One region of the Streptomyces sp. NPDC053079 genome, then DNA from elsewhere that is predicted to be linked to it. Evidence: riboswitches for the same ligand, from Rfam matches in the RefSeq annotation. Region 1 holds a riboswitch; each other region holds the start of a gene.

Region 1 (9,576 bases):
GAACGCGGCCGCCCCCCACACGCTCCGGTCCCGCGCCTCGTCGAGGACTTCGACGGGCCGGTACCAGAGCCCGAATATCAGGCGGTGCCACAGCAGCTTGCGCGGCTTGGCGGTGGGAACGGGCGGGGGCGGGGCAGTGGTCACGGGCATGGGTGCCGTTTTATCACCGTTCGGCCGGACCACCGGAGTCCGGTCCATGGGCCCGGGGCGGCCGATGCTCCGTCAGGCCGGGGTGGGCTCCTTGGTGTCGGGGTCGGCGTCGGGGTCGCCTCCGGGGCCCGTGCCGGGTACCGCGGCGTCGTGGTGGGCATCGGGGTCGGGGGCGTTCAGGAATTCCTCGCTGATCTCCCGCGGTCCGAACGGCCAGACCTTCTCGTACTTCGCCCAGAGCACGAAAGCCACACAGCCCGCCGCGACCCAGGCCAGCGACCACTCGATCGGGTGCCGTCCGGGGGAGTTCTCGTCCGCGTAGCCGTAGATGACCAGCCAGCCCGTCAGGGCCACCAGGCTCGGCAGCGGATACAGCCACACCCGGTACGGCCTGCGCAGCCCCGGCTGGCGCCGGCGCAGCACGGTCAGCGCCAGCACCTGGGCCAGGGCCTGCACGATCACCATCACGGCGGTCAGCAGGGAGATGAGCGTCGCCAGATCCGTGTGACGACCGATCAGGAAGCCGACGGCGGTCAGCAGGCCCATCGTCGCCAGCCCCAGCACCGGGAAGCCGTGGCGCGGATGGAGCTTGGCGTACGGGCGGAAGAAGACCTTCTCGCAGGCGGCGTCGTACGGCGCGCGCGAGCCGCCCAGCAGGCCGGTGAAGACCGAGGCGACGGCCGTGACGAGGATCAGCACCGTGACGGTGTTCGCGGCGCCCTTGCCCCAGGCCTCCTCCAGCACGGCGGAGGCGACGGACGAGTGGGCCGTCGAGGCGGGGTCGAGCATCTGCCGCCAGTCGATCACGCCCAGCGTGCCGATCTGCAGCAGGAGGTAGATGCCCATGATGCCGAGGATCGAGTAGACGATCGCGCGCGGCATCGTGCGCCCCGGGTTCTTGATCTCCGCGCCCAGGTAGGCGACGGTGTTGTAGCCCATGTAGTCGTAGATGCCGATGGTCAGGCCCGCGGCGAAGCCGATCCAGAACTGATGGCTGGTCACCTCGAAGGCGTCGCCCGGGTAGGTGAAGGCCCGGTCGGGGCTGAAGTGGGTGAAGGCGGCCACGATGACGAGCGCTACCGAGGCGAGCATGACGCACCACAGCACGGCCGTGATCCGTGCGATGTGGTCGACGCGCCGCCACAGCATCGTGATGATGAGGGCGATGACGGCCAACCCCGTGAGGTCGCCCGCCGTCTGCCCCATGTCCGGCCACAGATAGCCCAGGTACTGCACGAAGCCGATGATCCCCGTGGACATGCCGATGGGGATGAAGAGCATCGCCGTCCAGACGAACAGGAACGGCACCAGCTTGCCCGTCCGGTACTGGAAGGCCTGCCGCAGGTACACGTAGCTGCCGCCGGCTCTGGGCATCGCGGCCCCCAGCTCCGCCCAGATCAGGCCGTCCGCCAGGGCCAGGACCGCGCCGGCGACGAAGCCGATGACGGCCTGCGGCCCGCCGAAGGAGGCCACCATCAGCGGGATCGTCACGAAGGGCCCGATGCCGCACATCTGGCTCATGTTGATGGTCGTGGCCTGGAACAGTCCGATGCGGCGCACGAAACCGTCCCGCTGTCCCGGCACCGCCGCCTTTTCGGGCCCGCGTTCCGCGCCTGTTGCCGAATCCGTCATGGCGTCAGCCCCTTCGCCCCGTGATTAGGTCCACTGCACTCGTACACCGGCCCGCCGGACGCGTCCATCACCTGCGGAGTGTCGGCGACTCTGGTGCCGCGGACGACGGACAGTCAAGATCTGTGCACGAAGCGCATCAACGCATCACCCGAGAAGAGACGCGAGGATGACAGTGCGGGGAGGAAGAGTGGCCGTGGTGGGCGGCAGCATCGCGGGCTGCGCCGCCGCGCTCGCGGCGGCCCGCGCCGGTGCCGACGAGGTCGTGGTCTACGAGCGGACCCCCGGCGGGCTCCAGGACCGGGGCGTGGGCCTCGCCGTCCGCGACGAGCGCTACAGCGAACTGGAGGCGGCCGGCTACGTCGACGCCGCCATGCCCTGGGTGCGGCTGACCACCCGCACCTGGCTCACCCGGGACGGCGGCGACCGCGCCGGCCGCCGGCTGGGGGAGCTGCCGTTCCCGTTCCGCTCGTACAACTGGGGCTCGCTGTGGCGGGAGTTACGGGCCCGCGTCCCCGCGTCCGTCGACTACCGGCGGGGCGCCACCGTCGAGCAGGTCGTCCCCGAGCCCGACGGGGTCGGGGTGCGCCTGGCCGACGGGAGCGAGGAGCGCTTCGACCTGGTCGTCGGCGCGGACGGCTACCGCTCGGCCGTACGGGCGGCCACCCGTGCCGCCACCGCGCCCGTCTACGCCGGCTATCTGGCCTGGCGCGGCACCGTGCCCGCCGACGCGCTGCCGGGCCCGCGCACCGCATGGGCCGAGCACGAGGCGGCGACCGTCACCTTCCCCGGCGGCCACATGATCGCCTACCGCATTCCCGGCGCCCACGGCGTTGGCGCCTTCGCCAACTGGGTCTTCTACACCGCCCCGCCGCCCTCCGCCGCCCCCGCGCTGCGGGAGGCGACGAGCCTGCCGCCAGGCACGGTGACCGACGAGCTGATGGCACACCACGCGGCGGTGGTCGAGCGGCACTTCCCGCCGTACTGGCAGGAGTTCGTCCGCCTCACGCCCAGGGAGCGGACCTCCGTCCAGCCCCTCTACGACCTCGCCGTGCCGCACTACGGCGAGGGCCGGCTCGTCCTCGCCGGCGACGCGGCCGCCGTCACCCGCCCCCACACCGGCAGCGGCGCGGTCAAGGCCCTCCAGGACGCCACGGTGCTGGAACGCGCTCTGCGCTCGGCCACGAGCTGGGACGAGGCGGTACGGGCCTACGACGCCGAGCGCTCGGCCGCGGGCCTGGCCGTCGTCGAGCTCGCCCGCCGGCTGGGCCGGGCACAGGTGGAGGCCACGCCCGACTGGGCGGCCATGGACCAGGGCGCGCTCGAACAGTGGTGGCGCGAGGCGGCCGACGGGGAGCGGGTCTTCGGAGGCCAGGAGTTAAAGTGGCCCGGCCGTGGTGTTCGGGAAGACCGGTGACGGACCCTCGTGGTCCCATTCCGGAGCGGCCCTCGCCACTGTGATCGGGGAGTGACCGTCCCGTTCCGCGCGCCCATGGGCGCGCGGAGCCACTGGCCGCAGCCGGCTGCCGGGAAGGCGGGGGCGGGCGCGAACGGACCCGTAAGCCAGGAGACCGGCCACGGCATCTCGAAATGATCCACGAGGTGCTGGAGCGTTCACCCCACGATGACTGCGTTTCCCGAGTTCCCCGATTCCCCCGCCGGCCCCGCGCCCGCCTTCCGCTGGCGTCGCCAGGACACCCTGCGCACCGCGGGCCTGCTGGCCGTCATAGCCGCCCTGCACGTCGTCGCGTTCGGCGTGCTCTTCCTGATGGTCGTGCCGAACCACTACACCGTCGACTCCAAGGTCTTCGGCGTCGGCCTCGGCGTCACCGCCTACACCCTCGGCATGCGGCACGCCTTCGACGCCGACCACATCGCCGCCATCGACAACACCACCCGCAAGCTGATGGCCGACGGCAAACGCCCGGTCTCCGTCGGCTTCTGGTTCGCCCTCGGCCACTCCAGCGTCGTCGTCCTGATGGCCCTGCTGGTGGCCGGCGGCACCCAGCTGGCCGGGACGCTGATGAACGAGGAGTCCACCACCCACCAGACGCTCGGCGTCATCGGCACGACCGTCTCCGGCGGCTTCCTCTACCTGATCGCCGCCCTCAACCTCGTCGCCCTCGCCGGCATCCTGCGCATCTTCCGCGCCATGCGCGAGGGCCGTTACGACGAGACCGAGCTGGAGAAGCACCTCGACTCGCGCGGCTTCATGAACCGCGTCCTCGGCCGCTTCACCCGCTCCATCACCCGCCCCGGGCAGATGTACCCGCTGGGCTTCCTCTTCGGCCTCGGCTTCGACACGGCCACCGAGGTCACGCTGATGGTCATGGCCGGCAGCGGCGCCGCCGCCGGGCTGCCCTGGTACGCGATCCTGTGCCTGCCGCTGCTGTTCGCCGCCGGCATGAGCCTGTTCGACACGCTCGACGGCACCTTCATGAACTTCGCCTACCAGTGGGCGTTCTCCAACCCCGTCCGCAAGGTCTACTACAACCTCACCATCACCGGGCTGTCCATCGCGGTCGCCTTCCTCATCGGCACCATCGAACTGGTCGGCGTCCTGCACGAGAAGCTCGGCCTCGACGACGCGGTGACCGGCTGGATCGCCGGACTCGACCTGGACAACGTCGGGTTCGTCATCGTCGGGCTGTTCGTGGTGGTGTGGGCCGTCGCGCTCGCCTACTGGCGCCTGGCCAAGGTCGAACAGCGCTGGGCGGCCCGTACGGCCCCGGCCACGCCCGCCGCCGTCACCGACCCGTGAGCCGGGCGCGCCCGGACGGCCGGCGGGTCAGGGGCGCGCACACCCCTTGCCCTCGCACTCCTTGCGCGCGCTGATGACGGGCCGGCCGTTGCCCGCGGACTCCTCCCGCACCACCACCCGGGTCGGCCCGCCGCACGTCAGACATGTCCGTGAGGAGGGGTCCCGCTCCCGGTCGATCGCCGCGGCGATCCTGTGCAAAGGGCCCGCGGCGGTATCGGTGTCGGACATGGGCCATCCCGTTCGCTTCACGGTCGTCGCACTGCCAGAGGGCTGCATCGTGACGCACACCCCCTGATCACGTCAGCGCCTTGGGCTCCGATCACCCTCCACGGGGTGCGGCGGTGTCCGCGCTGACGCCGTCGGCCCGCCCCTAGGGGCGGGCCGCGGGCAGCGTCACCTCGAAGCGGCAGCCGCCCGGGACGTTGCGGACCGTCGCCCGGCCCGCATGCGCCTCGACGATGCCGCGGACGATCGCCAGCCCCAGGCCCGCGCCGCCGTGCCCGTGGGCCTCGGGGGTACGCGCCGCCGAACCGCGCCAGCCCGTGTCGAAGACGCGCGGCAGGTCCTCCTCCGGGATGCCCCCGCACTCGTCGGTGACCGACACCACGACCGTGCCGGCCGCCCGCCGCGCGGCGACCGCCACCGTGCCGTCGGCGGGGGTGCGGCGGATGGCGTTGACGAGGAGGTTCCCCAGGACCCGGGTCATCTCCTTGCCGTCGACCTCGACCGGGACCGCGTCGACCTCCCCGCCCACCAGACGCACGCCGTGCTCGCGCGCCAGCGGCCCGGCGCCGGCCAGCGCGTCGCCGACCAGGTCGTACACCGACATGCGGCTCGGGTGCAGCGGCAGCGCCCCCGCGTGGATGCGCGAGAGCTCGAAGAGATCGCCGACCAGGGCGTTGAGCCGGTCCACCTCGGTGCGGATCTGACGGAAGTAGCGCCCGGGGTCCTCGGCCACGCCGTCCTCCAGCGCCTCCGACATCGCGCGCAGCCCCGCCAGCGGGGTCCGCAGGTCGTGCGAGATCCAGGCGACCAGCTCGCGCCGGGACGCGTCGAGGGCGCGTTCGCGCTCCCGCGACGCCGCGAGCCTGGCACTGGTCGCCGCCAGCTCCCGGCCCAGCTCGGCCAGTTCCGCCGTGGCCCCGCCGTCCGGGGCGGCGAAGCCGCCCTCGTCGAAGGAACGGGCCGCCCGGGTCAGGGCGGCGCTGCGCGCCACCACCCAGCGGCCCAGGAGCAGCGCCGTGGCGAGGGAGACCACGGCGGCCATCGCGCACACCGTCGTCACGACGGTCAGGTCGTGCGAGGACAGGAACATCGCCCACGCGACGGCCAGCGTCCCGGCCAGCATCGCGGTCACCGGGACCGCGGCCACCACGGTCAGGGACACCGCGACCGACCGGTGGCGCAGGGCCCGCAGCGCGAGGGCCCCCAACAACCCGGCGGCGACCGCGCCGAGCAGGGCGTAGAAGGCGATGAGCGCGACGTCACGCACGGCCGGGCTCACCGTCCAGCCCCGGCGCGGTGAAGCGGTAGCCGACGCCCCAGACGGTCTGGATCAGCCTCGGCCGCGCCGGGTCGTCCTCGACCTTGCCGCGCAGCCGCCGCACATGGACGGTCACCGTGGACAGGTCGCCGAACTCCCAGCCCCACACTTCCCGCATCAGCTCCTCACGGGCGCAGGCCCGGCCGGGGTGGCGCAGCAGGAACGCCAGGAGGTCGAACTCGCGGACCGTGAGGGAGATTTCGGCGCCCCCCTTGGTGACGCGCCGGGCCGCGGGGTCCAGCGCCAGGCCCCCCGCGCGCAGCGGCGGCGTGCCCGCCGGGCCGGGCGCACCCGCGGCGTGGGCGCGGCGCAGGACCGACCGCACCCGCAGGACGAGCTCGCGGGGGCTGAAGGGCTTGGTGACGTAGTCGTCCGCACCGACCTCGAGGCCGAGGATGCGGTCCTCCTCCTCGCCACGGGCCGTCAGCATGATCACGGGGAGGGCGCCGTGGTCGCGGCGCAGCGCGTGGCACACCGCGAAGCCGTCCATGCCGCCGGGGAGCATGAGGTCGAGGACGACGAGATCGGGCCGGACGGCGGCGGCCGCCGCCAGGGCGGCGGGGCCGTCCGCCGCCCTGGCGGCGGTGAAGCCGGCGCGGGTGAGGTAGCCCGCCACGATCTCGGCGACGGTGGGGTTGTCGTCCACGACGAGGACGTGGGCGGGTGGGGTGTCGTGCATGCCCTCAGCTTGGCACCCCGGAGGGCTCTTCCCCGATCCCGCCCTTTCACCGTTTCTTGTCCTCAATCGCCGGACGGGCTCAATTTCAGCCCGTCTGGGGGTACCTCCCAGCGGTAGCTGGGGGAGATTGAGGACCGGGGTCTGGGGCGGAGCCCCAGTTACGGGAAGGGGCGGGGTGGGGAATGATCAAGTCATGCACGACCCCTACGTCCGCGTGCGCGGCGCCCGCGAGCACAACCTCAAGGCCGTCGACGTCGACATCCCCCGAGACGCCCTCGTCGTCTTCACCGGAGTCTCCGGCTCCGGCAAGTCCTCCCTCGCCTTCGGCACCGTCTACGCCGAGGCCCAGCGCCGCTACTTCGAGTCCGTCGCCCCCTACGCGCGCCGCCTCATCCACCAGGTCGGCGCGCCCAAGGTGGACGAGGTCAGCGGGCTGCCACCCGCCGTGGCGCTGGAGCAGCGGCGGTCCGCGCCCACCTCGCGCTCCTCCGTCGGCACCGTCACCACGCTCTCCAACTCGCTGCGCATGCTCTACTCCCGCGCCGGCGCCTACCCCGAAGGGGCCGCGCGGCTGGACTCCGACGCCTTCTCGCCCAACACCGCCACCGGGGCCTGCCCGGAGTGCCACGGTCAGGGGCGCGTCCACCGGGTCACCGAGGACTCGCTGGTCCCCGACCCGTCGCTGTCCGTCCGCGAGGGAGCCATCGCCGCCTGGCCGGGCGCGTGGCAGGGCAAGAACCTGCGGGACATCCTCGACACGCTCGGGTACGACGTCGACCGGCCCTGGCGGGAGCTGCCGCGGGCGGACCGCGAGTGGATCCTCTTCACCGACGAGCAACCCGTCGTCACCGTGCACCCCGTACGGGACGCCGAGCGCATCCAACGCCCCTACAAGGGCACGTACATGAGCGCCCGCCGCTACGTGCTGCACACCTACGCGGACTCCAAGAGCGCCGCCCTGCGGGCCCGTGCCGAGCGGCACCTGGTCAGCGGGGCGTGCCCGGTGTGCGACGGGCGGCGGCTGCGGCCCGAGGCGCTGGCCGTCACGTTCGCCGGGCGGGACATCGCCGCGCTCGCCGCGCTGCCGCTGGACGCCCTGGCGCGGACGCTGCGCCCCGTGCGGGACGGCGAGGGGGTCGCCGCGGCGCTCGCCCGGGACCTGGTCGCCCGCATCGAGGTGCTCACCGAGCTCGGCCTGGGCTACCTCAGCATCGACCGCCCCACCCCGACCCTGTCGGCCGGCGAGCTGCAGCGGCTGCGGCTCGCCACCCAGCTGCGCTCCGGCCTCTTCGGCGTCGTCTACGTCCTGGACGAGCCCTCCGCCGGTCTCCACCCGGCCGACAGCGCCGCCCTGCTGACCGTCCTGGACCGGCTCAAGGCGGCCGGGAACTCGCTGTTCGTCGTCGAGCACCACATGGACGTCGTCCGCCGCGCCGACTGGATCGTGGACGTCGGGCCCGCGGCGGGCGAGCACGGCGGGCGGGTGCTCTACAGCGGGCCGGTGGACGGGCTGGCCGAGGTGGCCGGCTCCGCGACGCGCCGGTTCGTCTTCCCCGACGGGGCCGGGCCCCGGGCCCGTACGCCCCGCGAGCCCTCGGGCGTCCTGGCGCTGCGCGGCGTCACCCGGCACAACCTCCGCGACCTCGACGTGGACGTCCCGCTCGGGGTCTTCACCGCCGTCACCGGGGTCTCCGGTTCGGGCAAGTCGACGCTGGTGGGGGAGGCGCTGGCGGAGACCGTGGCCGCGCACCTGGAGGGGCGGCAGCCGGAGGTGAAAGCCGAGGGGCTCGCGGCCGTCGACCGGCTCGTGCGCGTCGACCAGAAGCCGATCGGCCGTACGCCGCGCTCCAACCTGGCGACCTACACCGGCCTCTTCGACGCCGTGCGCAAGGTCTTCGCCGCGACCGACGAGGCCCGCGCCCGGGGCTACGGCGCCGGCCGCTTCTCCTTCAACGTCGTCGCCGGGCGCTGCGAGGTCTGCCAGGGCGAGGGGTTCGTCGCCGTCGAGCTGTTGTTCCTGCCCGGTACGTACGCCCCTTGCACCGCCTGCGGGGGAGCGCGCTACAACCCCGAGACGCTGGAGATCGCCTACCGGGGCGCGAGCATCGCCGACGTGCTCGACATGACCGTCGACGCGGCCGCCTCCTTCCTCGCCGACGTGCCCGCCGCACGGCGCGGCCTGCGCACCCTGCAGGACGTGGGCCTGGGCTACCTGCGCCTGGGGCAGCCCGCCACCGAGCTGTCCGGCGGGGAGGCGCAGCGCATCAAGCTCGCCACCGAGCTGCAGCGCACCCACCGCGGACACACCCTGTACGTGTTGGACGAGCCCACGACCGGGCTGCACCCGGCCGACACCGAGGTGCTGCTGCGCCAGCTGCACGGTCTGGTCGAGGCGGGCAACACCGTGGTGGTCGTCGAGCACGATATGGCCGTCGTGGCGGGCGCGGACCGGGTCCTGGACCTGGGGCCGGGCGGCGGCGCGGAGGGCGGCCGGGTGGTCGCCGCGGGCACGCCGCAGGAGGTGGCGCGGTCGGCGGCGAGTGTGACGGCGCCCTATCTGGCCGAGGCCCTGCGGGCGTAGCCACGCGCTCTGGACGGAGTGCACCCCTTCTGGTTACGTCTTGGTCACGTGTTCGACCGGGATCGACGTGTGGGGGCGGAGCAAGACCATGGCCCATGTCCTGATCATCGGCGGCGGCATCGCCGGACCCGTGACCGCGATGGCCCTGCACAGGGCCGGCATCGACGCGACCGTCTACGAGGCGTTCCCGGCCGGCGCGGACGACGCCGGCGCCTTCCTCACCCTCTTCGCCA
Region 2 (9,576 bases), on a different contig from region 1:
GCGCTTCGACGACGACACGCCGCTGGACGAGGCGGGGACGCGTCTGGCCCGGGCGGCCGCCGGGTCGCTGCCGGGCGGAGCGCGCGCCTTCACGGCGCCGTCGGAACGCTGCCGTCAAACAGCCTCCGCGCTGGCCCTGGACGCGGCCCCCGCACCGGAGCTGCGGGATCTCGAGGTCGGCCGGTGGCGGGGCCGGTCCCTGGAGGAGCTGGCGGCCGGCGAACCGGAGGCGGTGGGGGCCTGGCTGGCGGACCCCGGGGCCGCGCCGCACGGCGGCGAGAGCGTGCTCGCGCTGATCGCCCGGGTGGGCGGCTGGCTGGACGGCCTGGCCGACGGCGAGGGCGGCGGCCGGGTCCTGGCCGTGGCGGACCCCGCGGTGGTCCGCGCGGCGGCCGTCCACGCGCTCGCGCTGCCGCCGACGGTGTTCTGGCGCCTGGACGTTGCCCCGCTGACCCTGACCGAACTGACCGGCCGCGCCGGTCGGTGGAACCTGCGCTGCGGCCGCCCGCTCACGGCCGGCTGATCCGCGGGAGCCGCCGCGCCGTGCCCGCCCCGCCGCCCCTCAGCGGCGATGCGGGCCGGCGCGGCGGCCGTTCGGGGGCCGGCGACCGTAACGGCCCGCCATGTACGGACGGTTACGGTCACCGGTCGGCTCACCGCTACTGCCCGGCGCGCTCCGCGCGTACCCGCCGGGCGGCCTCGACCAGGTGCTCGAGCGAGGTCCGTACCTCCGCCCAGCCACGGGTCTTCAGTCCGCAGTCCGGGTTGACCCACAGGCGTTCCGCCGGGATGGCCGCCAGGCCCTTGCGCAGCAGGGCGGCGATCTCCTCGACGTCCGGTACGCGCGGCGAGTGGATGTCGTAGACGCCCGGGCCGACGGCGTGCGCGTAGCCTGCCGCGGCCAGTTCGTCGGCGACCTGCATGCGGGAGCGGGCGGCCTCCAGGCTGATGACGTCGGCGTCCAGCTCCTCGATGGCGGCCAAGATGTCGCCGAACTCCGCGTAGCACATGTGGGTGTGGATCTGGGTGTCCGCCCGCACCCCGGCCGTGGTGAGCCGGAACGCCTCGGTGGCCCAGGCCAGGTACTCCGCCCGGTCGGCGGTCCGCAGCGGCAGCGTCTCGCGCAGCGCGGGCTCGTCGACCTGGATGACGGCCGTGCCGGCGGCCTCCAGGTCGCCGACCTCGTCCCGCAGCGCCAGGGCGACCTGGCGGGCGGTGTCGGCCAGCGGCTGGTCGTCGCGGACGAAGGACCAGGCGAGCATGGTGACGGGGCCGGTGAGCATGCCCTTGACGGGGCGCTCGGTGTGGGACTGGGCGTAGCCGGTCCAGGCCACGGTCATCGGCTCGGGGCGGGAGATGTCGCCGGCGAGGATCGGCGGGCGGACGTAGCGGGTGCCGTAGGACTGCACCCATCCGTGCTGGGTGGCCAGGTAGCCGGTCAGCTGCTCGGCGAAGTACTGGACCATGTCGTTGCGTTCCGGCTCACCGTGCACGAGGACGTCCAGGCCGGCCTTGTCCTGGAAAGCCAGGACCTCACGGATCTCGGTCGCGATGCGCTCGTCGTAGGCGGTGGCGTCGATGCGCCCGGCGCGCAGGTCGGCGCGGGCGGTGCGCAGTTCGCGGGTCTGGGGGAACGAGCCGATGGTGGTGGTGGGCAGCAGCGGCAGGCCGAGCCGGGCCCGCTGGGCGGCGGCGCGCTCGGCGTACGGCTGGGGGCGGCGGGCGTCCGCGGCGGTGACGGCCGCCGCGCGGGCCCGTACGGCCGGGTCGCGGGTGAGGGCGGAGGCGGCGCGGGAGGCCCGGGCGGAGCGGTTGGCGGCGAGCTGCGGGGCGATGGTGTCGCTGCCCTCGTTGAGGCCGCGGGCGAGGGTGACGGTCTCCTCGGCCTTCTGCCGGGCGAAGGCCAGCCAGCGGGCGACCTGCGGGTCGACGTCGCGCTCGGCGGTGGCGTCGAGGGGGACGTGCAGCAGGGAGCAGGAGGGGGCGACGTCCACCCGGTCGGCGAGGCCGAGGAGGGTGGCGAGGGTGGACAGGGACCGTTCGAGGTCGTTGATCCACACGTTGCGCCCGTCGATCACGCCCGCGATCAGACGCTTGCCGGGCAGGCCGCCGGCGGCGGCGAGGGCGTCGAGGTTGGCGGCGGCGGGTCCGGTGAAGTCCAGGGCCAGGCCCTCGACGGGGGACTTGGCGAGGACGGGCAGGGCGTCGCCCACGCGGTCGAAGTAGGTGGCCGCCAGCAGCTTGGGCCGGTCGGCGAGGCCGCCCAGCTCCCGGTAGGCGCGGGCGGCGGCGTTCAGTACGGCCGGGGGCTGGTCCTGCACCAGGGCGGGCTCGTCGAGCTGGACCCACTCGGCGCCGGCCGCCCGCAGGTCGGAGAGGACCTCGGCGTACACGGGCAACAGCCGGTCCAGGAGGGTGAGGGGCTGGAAGCCGGGCGGGGCGCCGGGCGCGGGTTTGGCCAGCAGCAGATAGGTGACGGGGCCGACGAGCACGGGCCGGGCCGCGTGGCCCTGGGCGAGGGCTTCCCCCAACTCGCCCGTCTGCTTGGTGGAGTCGGCGGAGAAGGCGGTGTCCGGGCCCAGTTCGGGCACGAGGTAGTGGTAGTTGGTGTCGAACCACTTCGTCATCTCCAGCGGCGGGAACTGCTGGGTGCCGCGGGCCATGGCGAAGTAGCCGTCCAGGGCGTCGGCTTCGACGGCGGCGCGGTACCGCTCGGGGACGGCGCCGACCATGACGGTGGTGTCCAGGACGTGGTCGTAGAGGGAGAAGTCCCCGGTGGGGACCTCGTGGACGCCGGCGTCGGCCAGGCGCCGCCAGGCGTCGCGGCGCAGGGCGGCCGCGGTGTCGTGCAGGGCTGCGGCGTCGACGCGGCCGGCCCAGTAGCCCTCGACGGCCTTCTTCAGTTCACGGCCGGGCCCCTGCCGGGGGTAGCCGTGGACGGTGGCCCGGGCGCGGACGGCGGTGGGGGCGGTGGGGTGTGTTGCCACGGAACTCTCCTTCGCGAGTCGCGGGGGATCCCGGCGGGACCCGAGCGTACGAAGGGTCGGCAGATGCCGGCGGAGCACGCCCAGGCATGCGCCGTCCGTACCGCCGGCCCGCCCTCGAGGCCACCGAGATCACCGCGTGCGGTCGCACGCGGGCAGCGGCAGGTATTCGGACTCGCGGGCACGCCGTGTCGGTGGAGGACACGGCACCTAGTGGCCGTCGCTTCCCGGACCGCCGGGGCGGTCCAGTGCGTATGACGGCGGTCGTTCCCGCTCACCGCTGCGGGGCAGTCCCGGATTCCCACCGGGTTCCCTCTTGCGACGCGCCCGCCTGGAGGGCGGGGCGAACCGGCTGCGCCTTCACCCTAGACGCAGGGGCCCGTCCGCCGACAGGGGTTGCCCGGACAGTTTCGATCTTGCGTGCGGACGCGCGGGGTAGGGTCGTGGGCCGTGGCCGCCCCTGCGGGCCGTCAGGACCCCCAGCAGCGCCATAAGGCGAAAATTGCGGCCAAAACAGGAAACCTCACCGGGCCGTACCCCCTCTTCCCTCCCGGAGAACCCACTCCGAAGAGGAGCGACAACCGTGGGCCTTACGTCCCAGACTTTCCTGCTGTTCCTGGTGGTCATCGCCGTCGCGCTGGCCGCCCTCGTGCTGTGGCTGTGGCCACGGGCCGCGAAGAAGGGGATCCCGGCGCTCCTCTCCCGGCTCGGCCTGCTCGCCGTGGCGCAGCTGGGCATCCTGTCGGTGCTGCTCGTCGCGGCGAACAACGAGTTCGGCTTCTACTCCACGTGGAACGAGCTCCTCGGCCGCAACTCCAGCAAGCAGGAGCTGAAGGGCGGCAAGGACGGCAAGCGGCCGCCCGCGCTCGTCGTGAAGGGCCAGGAGTCCGTCGGCCTGGGCCCGAAGGAGAAGGCCGGCCAGGTCGACCGGATCGAGATACGCGGTCCCGTCAGCGGGCTGGGCATGGACGGCTTCGCCTATCTGCCGCCGCAGTACTTCCAGAAGGAGCACGAGAACGACCGGTTCCCCGTGATCGTGGCGATCACCGGGCAGCCCGGCGTCTCCAAGAACCTCATCACCCAGATCAAGGTCCCGCAGGCGGCCTCCCGCGCCATCGTGGCCAAGCAGATCAGGCCGACGATCGTGCTGATGGTCCGGCCGTCGGTCGTGGCGGACCGCGACACCAACTGCACGGACGTGCCGGGCGGCCCGCAGGCCATGACGTTCTTCAACCAGGACCTGCCCATCGCCGTCAACGACGTGTACCGCGCGGACAATTCGCGGGGCGGCTGGGGCGCGGTGGGCAACTCCACGGGCGGGTACTGCGCGCTGAAGGCGGCCATGACCAACCCGGCCCGCTACGGCGCCGCGGCCGGGCTGTCCGCCGACCTCTTCGCGCGCCAGGACCGCGACACCGGTGACCTCTACGCGGGCAACAAGCAGATCAGGAACGAGTCCGACCTGACCTGGCGCCTGGAGCACATGGCTCCGCCGCCGGTGTCCCTGCTCCTGGCCGCCAGCTCGAAGGGCGAGGAGAAGTACTACGAGCCCATGCTGAAGTTCGCGGGGAAGGCCAAGGCGCCGACCAAGGTCGACAAGCTGGTCCGTGAGGAGGGCGGCCACAACTTCCAGACCTGGCGCGAGGAATACCCCGAGGTCCTGCGCTGGCTCGACAAGGAGCTGACCGCCCGCCGCTGAGGCCGCGCGGGGTTTCCCGTCCGGCCGGGAACGGTTTCGGCCACGGCCACGTCCCAGCCAGTGTGGCCCGAATGCGCACGGCTCGGTACGCCGTACGCAGGGGGAGGGGGCGTACGGCATGGACGGGATGGACACCACGCGGCGCAAACCGCTGCTGGCCGGGCGGTACCGGCTCATGGAACAGCTGGGGCACGGCGGCATGGGCGTCGTCTGGCTCGCCATGGACGAGGTGCTCGACCGGGAGGTCGCGGCCAAGGAGGTCCGGGCGCCGGAGCACATGAACGACGAGGACGTCCGGGTGCTGTACGCGCGCCTGAAGCAGGAGGCCCGGGCCGCCGCGCGGGTCGCCCACCCCCATGTGATCACCGTGCACGACGTGGTCGAGCAGGAGGGCCGCCCCTGGATCGTCATGGAGCTGGTGCGCGGCCAGTCGCTGGACAAGGTGCTCCGGCAGGAGGGCGTGCTCCAGCCCAAGGAGGCGGCCAGGATCGGCGCGCAGGTGCTGCAGGCGCTGCGCGCCGCCCACGCCGTGGGGGTGCTGCACCGCGACGTCAAGCCGGCGAACGTCCTGCTGGAGGCCGGGGGCCGGGTGGTGCTCACCGACTTCGGCATCGCCGTCATCGAGGGCGCCGGCACCCTGACGCGCACCGGCGACCTGGTCGGCTCCGCCGAGTACCTGGCCCCGGAGCGGGCCACGGGCCGTCGCCCGGGCATCCCCTCCGACCTGTGGTCGCTGGGCACCCTGCTGTACGTGGCGGTGGAGGGGGTCTCCCCGTTCCGCCGGGGCGACGCGCTCAGCACGCTGCGGGCCGTGGTCGACGACGAGCCCGCGGCGCCCCGGCGGGCCGGGCCGCTGACGCCGGTGCTGGAGGGGCTGCTGCGCAAGGACCCGGAAGCCCGCATGGGCTCGGCGGAGGCCGAGCAGCTCCTCGACCGGGTCGCCGCCGGCCTGCTCACGGAGGAACCGCCCGGGTACGTCCGCACCGCCCTCGACGAGCGGGTGCGCCACCCGGACCCCGGACGGCCGCTGACGGTACCCGACACGCCGACACCGACACCCACGCCCGTACCGACACCGACACCGACGCCCTCACCTGCGCCGAGGCCCACGCCGACGCCGGAACCCGGGCCCGTCGTGGGGCGCTCCGCGGGGACGCCGTCCGTCAACGTGCCGGTCGGGCTGCAGCAGGGCGGCCTGGCGACTCCCCTTCTCGCTCCGGGCCCGGGAGGGTCCGCCGCGTCCGTCGGGTATCCCGTGCGTCCGCTGCCGCACCCCGGGACGGGGCCGGAGCCCGGCCCGGAGCCACGGCCGCGGACGGCGGTGTGGATCGTGGCGGCCGTCGTCGCGCTGGTCCTGCTCGCCGGTGGGGCCGCGGCCCTGTTCGCCCTGCGCGACAACAGCGGCTCGCAGCCGGGCGACAACCCGGGCGGCGGCCCCACGGGGGTGGCCACGCCCGGGCAGACGGAGGACACGTCCGAGCCGGCGACCCCCGGACCCACCACGGACCCCACCACGGACCCGACCACGGGTCCGAGCACCGACCCGACGGGGTACGCCAGTTGCGGCAGCGGCTGGGTGACCTCGTGCTAGCGCGTACGGACTGAACCGTCGGAATTCGTGAACCGGCTATCGGGGGGTGTGCGCTGTGAGGCGCGAACGGATGAGGATCGTCTCCCTGCTGGCCGTCTGCGCGCTGCTGGGCGGCGCGGGGGCGGCGGGCTGTTCGAAGGCTTCGAAGAAGATGGTCGCCGAGATAGCCCTGGAAGCCGCGGGGGTGATCGCGCCGGGTGCGTTCATACCGGCGCCGGGCACCGATCTGCAGGGGGTCAAGGCGCTGCCCCGCAGCGGTGAGAAGGCGGCCGAGGCCCGGGGGGTCATCGGCGGGACCCCGGGCAAGACCCGCTGCGACAAGAGCAAGCTGGTCACCGAGCTCCTGCGCGACCCCGCCAAGGCGGCGGCCTGGGCCAAGATCCGGAAGATCCCCGTCGACAAGATCGAGGAGCACGTCAAGGGCCTGAGCGAGGGCCATGTGCTCGTGGACACCCTGGTCAGGAACCACAATTACCAGGGGGACGGCAAGACGGTCTCGTATCTGTCCGTCGTCCAGGTCGGTACCGCGCTGCTCTTCGACGCGTACCGGAACCCCGCGGTCAAGTGCAACTGCGGCAATCCGCTGCTGCAGCCCGAGAACAACGTCGACCGCATGGCGTCCACGTACACCGGGCAGCACTGGGAGAGCTTCCAGAACTCGCAGGTCACCGTCATCACCGCGAGGCCCCTGGACGAGGGGCCCATGAAGACCCTCCCGCTCGTCGACGCCTACCAGCCCGACAAGGGCTTCGACCGCCCGGTGGGCAGCGACGGCGCGGACGACTCCAAGACCTTCCCGGTGCCCCTGCCGCCCGCCCCCACGCCGTCCCGGTCGGGCTCCGGGGGCGGTTCGGGGAGCCCCTCCGGGACTCCGTCCGACACTCCGTCCGGCACTCCGACTGGAGGGTCATCCTCCGGTTCCCGTCCTCCGTCCAGCGGCGGAACCGCCACCTCCAGGCCGCCCACCACCGCGCCGCCCAGCCCCTCGCGCACGGCGCCGCCGAGGACGGGCTCGCCCATGGTGCCGCCGTCCGTCACGAGCAAGCCGCCGACCCGATCGGCCCCGCCGGTCTCCCAGCCGCCCCCGCGCACGGCCTCGGCGGCACCGCCCGTCCACACGACGTCGGCGCCGCGGCCCCCGAAGACGGCACCTCCCCCGGTCGAACACACCATCGCCCCACCGCCGAGGACGGCGGCACCGCCGGTCGAACACACCGTCGCCCCGCCCCCGAGGACCGCGGCTCCGCCCGTCGAACGTACGGCCGCACCGCCCCCGAGGACGGCGGCGCCCCCGGTGGAACGCACCCTCGCGCCGCCGCCGAGGACGGCCGCGCCGCCGGTCGAGCGCACCGTCGCCCCGCCGCCCAGGACCGCGGCTCCGCCGGCCGCTACCGCGCCAGGGCCGCCCGCGCCCGCTCGAAGTGCCGGTCAGTGACCTCGTAGGTCGGGCTCGCGTACAGGCCCCGCGCGCTCTTCGCGGGGTCCGGGTGCGGATTGCGGTACAGCCGCTCGGCGAGGTCCCGCAGCCGCAGCATCACCGGCGCCGCGGCCCCGACCTCGGCCGGGGCGCCGGTGAAGGCGTGCTCGAGGACGCACAGCAGCTGGGCGTACACCTCGTTGAACTCCTCGGCGGCCCGCCGCACGGCGCTGCCGCGTGGGTAGTGAGCCACCTTGGCCTCGGGGTCGATGGGGTGGACGTCGCGCCAGGCGACCTCCACGACGGGGCCGGTCGGCCCCGTGGCGGGGGTGTCGTGCGGCCCGTAAGCGCGTTGCTGGAGGAGCTCGTTGAACCGGAAGTAGTGCGCGGGCTCCCTGGCTTCGCCGAAGATCTGGTCGTCGGAATCGAAGACGGTCATGCTCACGCCCTCGCCCTGTTCGGTGATGACCTTCAGCGCCTTGAGCGCGGAGGCCAGGCCGGTGACCGCGAAGACCTCGCCGCCGGAGTTGTAGAAGTGCTCGGGACCCACCTGCCGGGCCCGGTCGCCGCTGAAGAGCCGCCGCTCCCCCAGCTCCGCCGTCAGCCGCAGCACCCCCTCGCGGATGGTGTCGTAGAACTGCCCGATGGAGGTCCAGCCCTCGTCCCCGGCCGCCGAGGGGTGACCCGGCGGCCCGGTCAGGTACTCGGGCTGCTCGATGCGCAGGAAGGTCTCCAGAGCCTCGGTCCCGAAGTGGCGCAGGGCGACGGTGATGCGGTCCCTGCTGTAGGGCAGCTGGGCGGGGTAGCCGGTGACGAACTGCGAGTTCGCCACCAGCGGCGTGCCGTCGACCGCGTTGAGGAGGTTGGCGACGAGCGTCATGTGCAGCATCTCTTCGAGCACGACGGCCCGGATCGCGTAGAAGGCGGGCCGGTTGGTGCCGGCCCGCAGCGTGTACATGGCCGTCAGATAGGGCGGGACGGTCAGGTGTTCCAGCGCCAGCGCGGCCTGCAGGAACAGCTGCAGGTCCGCACGGTCGCGCGGCACCCGGAACGGTGGCTCCCGGAGCACGGAGGGCGCGGTCATGACCGTCCCTCCCGCTGCCGGGCGGCCGCGACGGGGCGGACGGACCTGGGGCGGTGCAGCTCCCTGAGGTCACGGTGGATCTGTTCGCAGCTGCGCAGCGCGAGGGCGGCCATGGTGAGCGAGGGGTTGGAGGTGCCCATCGAGGGCATACTGCCGCAGCCGACGGCGTACAGGTTGGGATGGTCCCAGCAGCGCTGCCACTGGTCGACCACGGAGGTGGCGGGGTCCTCGCCCATGATGTGCGTGCCGGCGCCGTGGCCCGCGCCCTGGTAGACGAAGTCGCGGTCGGCGTGGCGGAACCAGCCGGGGGCGAGGGGGCCGGGGGCATAGGCGGTGTGGTCCTCGGCGCCGAGCAGCCGGAAGATCTGGTCGGAGACGGCCTTCGCGGCGGCCATGCCGCGCTTGACGCGGTCGGACAGGTCGTAGGTGATGACGGGCCGGGGGTTGCCGAGCCGGTCGCGCACGCCCGGGTCGACGGTGACGCGGTTACGGCTCTCGGCGTCCTGTTCCATGGCGAACTGCAGGCAGAACTGGCGGCCGACGTCGCGGGCCAGCGCCTCGCGCAGCCGGCGTCCGAAGAGGCCCTTGCCGCGCGGCTGGTCGGAGTCGGCGCCCATGCCGAGCAGCCGGGCGACGTCGCTGCCCGGTGAGCCGACCGGCCAGCTCCAGCCCCAGTTGGCGATCTCGATGCGGAAAGGCGCGCGGGTCCTGCGGGCGGGACCGGCGCGGAAGTTCTCCAGGCCGGAGGTGGAGCCGGGGCCGCGGAAGGGGCCCACCGGATGGTCGAGCAGCCCCCAGGTG
Region 3 (9,576 bases), 340 kb from region 1:
GAGCGCGACCCAGCCGCGCAGCACGGCGCTGTCGTCGCGGTCCCAGGCCTGCAGGCGCCAGCCGGGGCGGGCGGTGCCGCCGTGCAGTTCGAGGAGGCCGGCGAGGCGGGCCCGGTCCCAGTCGGTGCGTACCTGGCCGGTGGTCAGTCCCAGCTCGGCGGCGGCCCGCTCGAGCGTCTCCTCGTCCATCCCCCCGGCCGTGCCCGGCCGCAGTGTGGCGCCGCGGCCGCATTCGGCGGCCGCCCAGCGGGCCAGGCGGACCGCGCCGGTCAGTCCGCCTCTCGCCTGCCGGGCGAGTTCCGGACGGGCCGGGGTGCCCGCGGGCGGGCGGGGAGCCGGCCGGGAGCCCCGGTTCGCCACGGCCCGGCGGGCGGCGGCGATCGGCTGTCGGGGAACGAGTCTGAGCCGGGAGTCGCGCGGAGTACGGGACGTCACAGGAGCAGTCTTGCCGTTCACGCTCCGAAAACCCAATCGGAACCAACTATCCGGCCGCTGACGACCGGTGGTGGGCCGTCGGGAAGGAGCCGGGTACGGGCTGCGGGCGCCCTACATGAGGGGGACCAGGAAGCGTCGCAGGGCCTCTTCGTAGCCCTGCGGATCGACGTTCCAGGACCCGGCGTGACCGGCTCCGCGCACGGCCCGCAAAGTGATCAGTTCCGGTCGCCCCGCGGCGAGTTCACGGGAGAGGGCCAGGGGCGCGAGGGTGTCGTCGCGGCCGTGCACGAGGAGCGTCGGCATGGGCAGGGCGGCGGGGTCGGCCGCCGCGAGGAGGGCGTGGGGTGCGAGGCCGGTGCGGCCCTCGGTCGCCCGGACCGCAAGCGGAATGAGGGCTGCCGGGACGCGGCGGCCGGCGAGGGCGCGCAGCGCGGCCGGCCAGTCGAGGACCGGGGAGTCCAGGACGAGGCCGCTGACGCGGCTGCTCAGCGCGGAGTTCCGGGCGGCCAGCAGGGCCATGGTGGCGCCGGTGGACCAGCCGTGCAGGACCACCCGGCGGGCGCCGTAGCGCAGCGCGTAGCGGATGGCGGCGTCGAGATCCCGCCATTCACCGGCGCCGAAGTGGCCGATTCCATGGGGCGGCCGGGGTGCGCCGGGGTCGCCGCGGTACGCGATGTCGAGCACGGGCAGCCGCTGGCCGTGCAGGAACGGCATGACGTTCATGGGGTGCTCGCGGGTGGCACCCAGGCCGTGCACGGTGATCACCCAGGTGTCGCGGCCGCCGGGCACGAACCACGCGGGCAGCGGTCCCATCTCGCCGGGGACGTCCACCTCGGCGTGGTCCAGGCCGAGGGCGTCGCGGGGGTTGCCGGCGTGCACCTGCGGGGTGAGCCAGACGCGCTCGCCGGGGCGCAGGGCGCCCCGGGTGACGCGGTCCAGGCGGCGGATCACCCGGTCGTGCGGGTGCGAGACGTCCGCGATGACGGGCCCGACGACGGCGTGCACACCCCGCCCCGCGAGCCCGTAGGTGCCCGGGAGCAGGGCGGCGGGGGTACGGCCGAGGGTGACGGTGGCGCCGGTGACGTCGTGGAGGGCGAGCCGGGGCTCGCCGGGCGGCGGACGGCCGGGGTCCGCCTTCAGGGCAGCGTCACCGGCGTACCGCCCGGCCGCCACCGCGGCCGCCCCGGCACCGATCAGCGTGGTGGCGGCCGCGGCCGCCACTGTGCGCAGCACCATCGCCTTCCAGTGTGGGCGCGCCCGGCGGGCGCGGCCAGTGGGGGATCAGCCGCGCTGTCCGTAGCCCCGCAGCTTGGCGGCCGCCTCGTCCAGGAGCCCGGGGCCGAGCAGCGAGGGGGTGTGGCCGGGGACGGCGGCGGCGGTGAGCCAGACCCGGCACATCCACTCCAGCTGTGCGGTGCGGTCGTAGGCCTGGTCGAGGGTGGCGCCGTAGGTGAGGGTGCCGTGGTTCTGCAGGAGGCAGCCGGTGCGGCCGTCGAGGGCCCGCAGCATGTGGGCGGCCAGCTCCTCCGTGCCGTAGAGGGCGTAGGGGGCGACGCGGACCGGCCCGCCGAGGGCGGCGGCCATGTAGTGGATCAGCGGCACCTCGGTGACGAGCGTGGAGACGGCCGTGGCGTGCACGGCGTGGGTGTGCACGATCGCGGCGGCGTCGGTGGAGCGGTAGACGGCCAGGTGCATCGGCAGCTCGCTGGTGGGCGCGAGGTCGCCCAGGACCTGACGGCCGTCGAGGTCCACGCCGACCGCGTCGCCGGGGCCCAGCCGGTCGTAGGGGACGCCGGTGGGAGTGACAAGGACCACGTCGCCGACGCGCGCGGAGACGTTGCCGGACGTGCCCACCACGAGCCCGTCGGCGGTGGTGCGGCGGGCGGTGGCCACGACCTGGGCCCAGATGCGCGGTATGTCGTCCCGCGCGGCCCCCGCCTGTTCGAACTCCCTCATCGGTCTTCGCCTCCGGTTCGCGTCATCGACCTGCCCGTCCCAGTTCACCTTCCGTTCACCCAGGGTCCCTACGGTCGCCGCGTACTGACCATCGAGCTGATTGCCTGGGTGAATGGAAAACATCACGCTTCTCATCGGGATCGTGATCGTCACGGCCTTGGTGTTCGACTTTACGAACGGCTTCCACGACACGGCCAACGCCATGGCCACCACCATCTCCACCGGGGCCCTCAAGCCCAAGGTCGCGGTGGCCATGTCGGCCGTGCTCAATCTCGTCGGCGCGTTCCTGTCCGTGGAGGTCGCGGCGACGATCTCCAAGGGCATCGTCGACGAATCAGGCATCCGGCCGGAGATCATCTTCGCCGGCCTGGTCGGCGCGATCGTCTGGAACCTGCTCACCTGGCTCGCGGGCCTGCCCTCCAGCTCCTCGCACGCGCTGTTCGGCGGCCTGATCGGCGCGACCATCGCCTCGGTGGGCACCGACGCCGTCCACGGTGACGCCGTCGTCATGAAGGTCCTCATCCCCGCCGTCGTCGCCCCGGTCGTGGCCGGCCTGGCGACCGTGCTGGCGACCCGGATGACCTACCGCCTGGCGCGCAACACCGACCCCGAGGCCAGCGCCAAGGGCTACCGCGCCGGCCAGATCGCCTCGGCCGCCCTGGTCTCCCTCGCCCACGGCACCAACGACGCGCAGAAGACCATGGGCGTCATCACCCTCGCGCTGATCTCCGGCGGCGCCCTCGGCGCGGACGCCGACCCGCCGATGTGGGTCATCGCCTCCGCCGGTATCGCCATCGCGCTCGGCACCTACCTCGGCGGCTGGCGCATCATCCGCACCCTCGGCAAGGGCCTGGCCGACATCCAGCCGCCGCAGGGCTTCGCCGCCCAGACCGGCGCCGCCGTCACCATCCTGGCCTCCTCCCACATCGGCTTCGCGCTCTCCACCACCCAGGTCTGCTCCGGCGCCGTCATGGGCGCGGGGCTCGGCCGCAAGGGCGGCGTGGTCCGCTGGTCCACCGCCGGCCGCATGGTCGCCGCCTGGGGCCTGACCCTCCCGGCCGCCGGCCTCGTCGGCGCCGGCGCCGCGCTCCTGGCCGACCAGGGCGACTGGGGCGTCGCCGCGGTCGCCGTCCTGGCCCTGGCCGCCTGCGGCGCCATCTGGGTGGCCTCGCGCCGCAAGCCGGTCACGCACGACAACGTCAACGACCTCAACGAGCCGCAGGGCGTCTCCGTCCCGGCCGAGCCCGTCGGCGTGGTCACCGCGGCCCTCCAGGCCGTCGCCCCGCCGCCGGCCGGCCCGGTCGCCGGCCCCACCGCCGCCCCGGCAGCCGCCCCGGCCGCCACTCCCGCCCCTGCCCCCGCGACGGCCGGCTGACCGCCGGGCAACGGAGGAGAACCACCATGAACATCGACTGGGCAGCACTCGGCCAGGTCTTCGGCGTCAGCCTCGTGGCCACCCTCGGCCTCGTGGCCGTCTTCACCCTCGGCATCGTGGGCACGTCCCGCAAGGCCGCCACCGCCGCCACCGCCCCGGCGGCCGGCCCGAGCTCGGTGGCGCGCACCGGCGCGTACACCTGCTTCGCGCTGTGCGCGGCCGCCGTGGGATACGGCATCTACCTGATCGTCGCCTGACGCGACCGCAGCACATCCCGCGCACGAAGCGCCGGTCCGGCACCCGCCGGACCGGCGCTTCGCCGTTGCCCGCGTCGCCCGCCGCCCCACCCGTGACCGGCAGCCTCACCGCAGGTCAGGGTGAGTTGACTGCCCTTCCCGGGCCGTGGTGGACTTCCGGAGCCAAACGGCGACAGCAGAGGAAGCCGGTGCGAATCCGGCGCGGTCCCGCCACTGTCACCGGGGAGTGTCCCCCCGATTCCAGGGCCACGGTCCGCGGTCCGCGGACCGGAAGGCCGGGGGCGACGCCGATCCGGGAGCCAGGAGACTCTGGTCGCCGGTCACGTCGAGCCAGGGCGCGGACCCTGAGTGAGGACACATCGCCATGCCCGGCTGCCGTCGCCCCCTGCCCTTCGCGCCCCCTGTGCCCCCGGTGCGCCGCCCCCGCCACGGTGTGACGGCGGCCTGATCCGATGCGCCCGACGCGCAGTGATCACACGCCCGGGAACCTGACCGGGGACATCACCGGGAACCTGACCGGGAAGCATCTCGCCTTCGTCTGCGGCGCCGCGCTCGGCTTCGCCTGCGACCTCGTGGTGGGCGACCCGCGCCGCGGCCACCCCGTCGCCGCGTTCGGCCGCGCCGCGCAGGCCGTCGAGGAGCGCCTGTGGCGCGACCACCGCGGCTACGGCACCCTGCACGCGCTGCTGTGCGCGGGCGGCACGGCGGCCGCCGCCGGGCTGCTGGCCCGTACCGCGCGCCGCTCCCCCGCCGCCGGCGCCGCGCTGACCGCCGCCGCGACCTGGGCCGTGCTCGGCGGTACGACCCTGGGCCGCGAGGCACGGGCGGTCGGCGGAGCCCTGGAGGCCGGCGACATCGAGGTCGCCCGGGAACGGCTGCCGCACCTGTGCGGCCGCGACCCGCAGGCGCTGGACGGGCAGCAGATCGCCCGGGCCGTCGTCGAATCCGTCGCCGAGAACACCTCCGACGCCGTCGTGGGCGCCCTCGTCTGGGGAGCCCTCGCCGGGGTGCCCGGCCTGGTGGGCTTCCGCGCGGTCAACACCCTCGACGCCATGGTCGGCCACAAGTCGCCGCGCCACCGGCGGTTCGGCTGGGCCTCGGCCCGCCTCGACGACGTCGTCGGCTGGCCCGGCGCCCGCCTCACCGCCGCCCTCGCCGTCCTCGCCGGTCCCGACCCGCGCGGCGCCTGGCGCGTGGCCCGGCGCGACGCCGCCCGCCACCCCAGCCCCAACGCCGGCCCGGTCGAGGCCGCCTTCGCCGGCGCCCTCGGGGTCCGCCTGGGCGGCACCCTCGCCTACGCCGGCCGCGTCGAACACCGCCCCGTCCTGGGCGCGGAGAACCGGCCCGTGGCCGTGGCGGACATCGAACGCGCGGTGCGGCTCTCGCGCCGGGTATCGCTGCTGGCCCTGGGGACCGCCGTGGTGGGCAGGCTCTCCCTCGCACATTTCGCCAGAAGGAGGAATCGGTGACAGCCGACAGGAGCGGGCCCGCACGCCCGCCGGGCGGGGGCCTGCTGGTGGCCGGGACCACCTCGGACGCGGGCAAGAGCGTGGTGACGGCCGGCATCTGCCGCTGGCTGGTCCGCAAGGGCGTCAAGGTCGCGCCGTTCAAGGCGCAGAACATGTCGCTCAACTCCTTCGTCACGCGCGAGGGAGCGGAGATAGGGCGCGCCCAGGCCATGCAGGCCGCGGCCGCCCGCGTCGAGCCGAGCGCTCTGATGAACCCCGTGCTGCTCAAGCCCGGCGGTGACCGGAGCAGCCAGGTCGTGCTCATGGGCAAGCCGGTCGGCGAGCTCAGCGCCCGCGGCTACCACGCGGGCCGGCAGGAGCAGTTGTTCGGCACGGTGACCGAGTGCCTCGAGGAACTGCGGCGTACGCACGACGCGGTGATCTGCGAGGGCGCGGGCAGCCCGGCGGAGATCAACCTGCGCCGCAGCGACATCGTCAACATGGGCATCGCCCGCGCGGGCCGGCTGCCGGTGGTGGTGGTCGGCGACATCGACCGCGGCGGGGTCTTCGCGTCCTTCTTCGGCACCACGGCGCTGCTCTCGCCCGAGGACCAGGAGCTGATAGCGGGCTACATCGTCAACAAGTTCCGGGGCGACGTCTCCCTGCTGGAGCCGGGCCTGGACATGCTGCACGCTCTGACGGGCCGGCGGACGTTCGGCGTACTGCCGTTCGCCCACGGCCTGGGCATCGACGAGGAGGACGGCCTGCGCGTCTCGCTGCGCGGCGCCGTCCGCGAGTCGGTGGTGGCCCCGCCGCACGGCGCCGACGTGCTGCGCGTGGCGGTGTGCGCGGTGCCGCTGATGTCCAACTTCACGGACGTGGACGCCCTCGCGGCCGAGCCGGGCGTGGTCGTCCGCTTCGTCGACCGCCCCGAGGAGCTCGCGGACGCCGACCTGGTCGTGGTGCCGGGTACGCGCGGGACGGTCCGGGCCCTGGCGTGGCTGCGTGAGCGTGGCCTGGCGGAGGCCCTGGCCCGCCGGGCCGCCGAGGGCCGCCCGGTGCTCGGCATCTGCGGCGGCTTCCAGGTGCTGGGCGAGCGGATCGACGACGAGGTGGAGTCACGGGCCGGTTCGGTCGAGGGCCTGGGCCTGCTGCCGGTGCGGGTGCGGTTCGCGGTCGACAAGACCCTGGCCCGGCCGGTGGGCGAGGCCCTGGGCGAGCGGGTGGAGGGGTACGAGATCCACCACGGCGTCGCCGAGGTCCTGGGCGGCGACGAACCGTTCCTGGACGGCTGCCGGGTCGGCGCCGTGTGGGGCACGCACTGGCACGGCTCGCTGGAGAGCGACGGCTTCCGGCGCGCGTTCCTGCGGCGGGTGGCGAAGGCGGCCGGGCGGGCGTTCGTTCCGGCGCCGGACACGTCGTTCGCGGGGCTGCGGGAGGAACAGCTGGACCGGCTGGGGGATCTGATCGAGGAGCACGCGGACACGGATGCGCTGCTGCGGCTCATCGAGGACGGGGTGCCCGTGCCGAACGGCTACCCGTTCATACCGCCGGGGGCGCCGTGAGTAGGGGAATCCCCGCACGAGCGGGGAGCACAGCAGGGCTTCAACGAAGTGATCGCCGAGCAGCGGACCAACCCCGCCGGTGCGGGGAGCAGAAGGCAAGCATGACCCTCAACTGCGGCAACGGCCGACGCATTCGGCGAGAACCCCTCGAAGGAGTGACCAGCGCATGAACACCACCTATCCCTTCACTGCGATCGTCGGCATGGAGGATCTGCGCCTGGCTCTCCTGCTGAATGCCGTCTCCCCAGCTGTGGGCGGTGTGCTCGTACGGGGCGAGAAGGGCACGGCCAAGTCGACGGCAGTTCGCGGTGTCGCGACGCTGATGCCGCCGGTCGCCGTCATCGACGGCTGCAGGTTCTCCTGTGACCCGACGTCGCCGGACCCGGCGTGTCCGGACGGGCCGCACGGGGCCGATGCCTTGAGCGACACCCGGCCCGCGCGGATGGTCGAACTGCCCGTCGGAGCCTCGGAGGACCGACTCGTCGGCGCTCTCGACATCGAGCGGGCCCTGTCCGAGGGCGTGAAGGCCTTCGAGCCCGGCCTGCTGGCCGACGCGCACCGAGGCGTGCTGTACGTCGACGAGGTCAACCTTCTCCACGACCACCTGGTGGACCTCTTGCTCGACGCGGCAGCGATGGGCGCCTCCTACGTCGAGCGCGAAGGCGTCTCCGTCCGTCACGCGTCCCGCTTCCTCCTCGTCGGCACCATGAACCCCGAGGAGGGCGAGCTGCGCCCGCAGCTCCTCGACCGGTTCGGGCTGACCGTCGAGGTCGCGGCCTCGCGGGAGACCGACGAGCGCGTCGAGGTCGTGCGCCGGCGCCTGGCCTACGACGAGGACCCGGCGGCGTTCGCCGCCAAGTGGGCCGCCGAGGAGGACGCGCTGCGCGAGCGCATCGCCGCCGCGCGGGCGCTGCTGCCGGGCGTCCGGCTCGGGGACGGCGCGCTGCGCCGCATCGCCGCCGTGTGCGCCGGGTTCGAGGTGGACGGCATGCGCGCCGACATCGTGACCGCGCGCACCGCGAGCGCGCTCGCCGCGTGGGCGGGGCGTACGGACGTGACGACGGCGGACGTCCGGCAGGCGGCGTTGCTGTCGCTGCCGCACCGGCGCCGGCGCAATCCGTTCGACGCGCCCGGTCTGGACGAGGACAAGCTCGACGAGATCCTCGACCGGTTCGAGGACGACGAGCCGGAGCCCGAGCCGGATCCGGAGCCCGAGGGTCCGGACCCGGACGGCGAGGGCCCCGACGGCCCCGACGGCGGCGGGCAGCAGCCCCCGCAGGACGGTCCGGGCCCCGACGGCACCCCCGACGTGCCGCAGCAGCGGGAGGGCTCCGACGCGCCCGCCCCGCAGGAAGCCCCGGCGTCCGGCTCCGGCGGCGTTGCCCCCGAGGCCCCCGCCGTCGCCGCCGCCGACCCCTTCCGCACGCGCCGGTTCGACGTGCCCGGCCTCGGCGAGGGCGCCGACGGTCGCCGGTCGCGCGCGCTCACCGCGCACGGGCGTACGACGGGGGCGCGCCGCCCCCGCGGTGGCACCCTCGGCAAGCTGCACGTCGCCGCGACCGTGCAGGCCGCGGCCCCGCACCAGCGGGCGCGCGGGCGCAGCGGCCCCGGGCTGGTGGTGCGGCGCGACGATCTGCGCGAGGCGGTGCGCGAGGGCCGTGAGGGCAATCTGGTGCTGTTCGTCGTCGACGCCTCCGGCTCCATGGCGGCGCGCAAGCGGATGAGCGCCGTCAAGGGCGCGGTGCTGTCGCTGCTGCTGGACGCGTACCAGCGCCGCGACAAGATCGGCATGATCACCTTCCGGGGCGCGGAGGCGGAGGTGGCGCTGCCGCCGACATCCTCGGTGGAGGCGGGCGCGGCGCGGCTGGAGAAGCTGCCGACCGGTGGTCGTACGCCGCTGGCCGCGGGGCTGCTGCAGGCGCACGAGGTGCTGCGGGTGGAGCGCCTGCGCGACCCGTCGCGCCGCCCGCTGCTGGTCGTGGTGACCGACGGCCGGGCCACCGGCGGCCCCGAGCCGCTGGAGCGGGCCTCGCGGGCGGCGCGCCTGCTGGCCGGCGAGGGCACGGCGTCGGTCGTCGTGGACTGCGAGTCGGGGCCGGTGCGGCTCGGGCTGGCGGGCGAGCTGGGGCTCGCCCTGGGCGGCCCGGTCGTGACGCTCGACGAGCTGCGCGCGGACAACGTCTCCGCGCTGGTGCGTACCGTACGGAACACGAACTCGAGGAGGGCCGCGTAATGCCCAAGGGACAGCCGACCGTCGTACCGGACGACGGGCTCACCACGCGCCAGCGGCGCAACCGTCCGCTGGTCTTCGTCCACACCGGCATCGGCAAGGGCAAGTCGACGGCGGCCTTCGGCCTGGCGCTGCGGGCGTGGAACCAGGGCTGGCCGATCGGGGTGTTCCAGTTCGTGAAGTCCGCGAAGTGGAAGGTCGGCGAGGAGAACGCGCTGCGCGTCCTCGGCGCCTCGGGCGAGGGCGGCACGGTCGACTGGCACAAGATGGGCGAGGGCTGGTCCTGGATCCAGCGGTCCCCTGCGGGAGA

What was found. Region 1 has a riboswitch for cobalamin ahead of ACIGXW_RS01780 (HoxN/HupN/NixA family nickel/cobalt transporter). Riboswitches for the same ligand answer to the same signal wherever they lie in the genome.
Region 2: it holds a riboswitch for cobalamin, as region 1 does, so the genes downstream of both, metE (5-methyltetrahydropteroyltriglutamate--homocysteine S-methyltransferase) here and ACIGXW_RS01780 (HoxN/HupN/NixA family nickel/cobalt transporter) in region 1, are expected to answer to the same signal.
Region 3: it holds a riboswitch for cobalamin, as region 1 does, so the genes downstream of both, ACIGXW_RS00310 (cobalamin biosynthesis protein) here and ACIGXW_RS01780 (HoxN/HupN/NixA family nickel/cobalt transporter) in region 1, are expected to answer to the same signal.

What each region holds. Positions count from the first base shown of each region.
Region 1 is NZ_JBITZJ010000001.1:392,464-402,039, forward strand. It holds gene ACIGXW_RS01765 (YIP1 family protein) at 1-150, opposite strand, end outside; gene ACIGXW_RS01770 (APC family permease) at 223-1,782, opposite strand; gene ACIGXW_RS01775 (FAD-dependent monooxygenase) at 1,976-3,196, shown strand; cobalamin riboswitch at 3,158-3,374, shown strand; gene ACIGXW_RS01780 (HoxN/HupN/NixA family nickel/cobalt transporter) at 3,404-4,540, shown strand; gene ACIGXW_RS01785 (hypothetical protein) at 4,568-4,768, opposite strand; gene ACIGXW_RS01790 (HAMP domain-containing sensor histidine kinase) at 4,911-6,032, opposite strand; gene ACIGXW_RS01795 (response regulator transcription factor) at 6,025-6,762, opposite strand; gene ACIGXW_RS01800 (ABC transporter) at 6,956-9,343, shown strand; gene ACIGXW_RS01805 (FAD-dependent monooxygenase) at 9,432-9,576, shown strand, end outside.
Region 2 is NZ_JBITZJ010000009.1:224,099-233,674, reverse strand. It holds gene ACIGXW_RS30945 (histidine phosphatase family protein) at 1-523, shown strand, start outside; gene metE (5-methyltetrahydropteroyltriglutamate--homocysteine S-methyltransferase) at 660-2,987, opposite strand; cobalamin riboswitch at 3,148-3,302, opposite strand; gene ACIGXW_RS30935 (alpha/beta hydrolase-fold protein) at 3,568-4,683, shown strand; gene ACIGXW_RS30930 (serine/threonine-protein kinase) at 4,802-6,274, shown strand; gene ACIGXW_RS30925 (DUF6777 domain-containing protein) at 6,345-7,709, shown strand; gene ACIGXW_RS30920 (ferritin-like protein) at 7,663-8,775, opposite strand; gene ACIGXW_RS30915 (GMC family oxidoreductase) at 8,772-9,576, opposite strand, start outside.
Region 3 is NZ_JBITZJ010000001.1:52,496-62,071, forward strand. It holds gene ACIGXW_RS00285 (hypothetical protein) at 1-435, opposite strand, end outside; gene ACIGXW_RS00290 (alpha/beta hydrolase) at 547-1,671, opposite strand; gene ACIGXW_RS00295 (class II aldolase/adducin family protein) at 1,717-2,391, opposite strand; gene ACIGXW_RS00300 (anion permease) at 2,504-3,766, shown strand; gene ACIGXW_RS00305 (hypothetical protein) at 3,793-4,023, shown strand; cobalamin riboswitch at 4,201-4,333, shown strand; gene ACIGXW_RS00310 (cobalamin biosynthesis protein) at 4,476-5,492, shown strand; gene ACIGXW_RS00315 (cobyric acid synthase) at 5,489-7,036, shown strand; gene ACIGXW_RS00320 (putative cobaltochelatase) at 7,203-9,269, shown strand; gene cobO (cob(I)yrinic acid a,c-diamide adenosyltransferase) at 9,269-9,576, shown strand, end outside.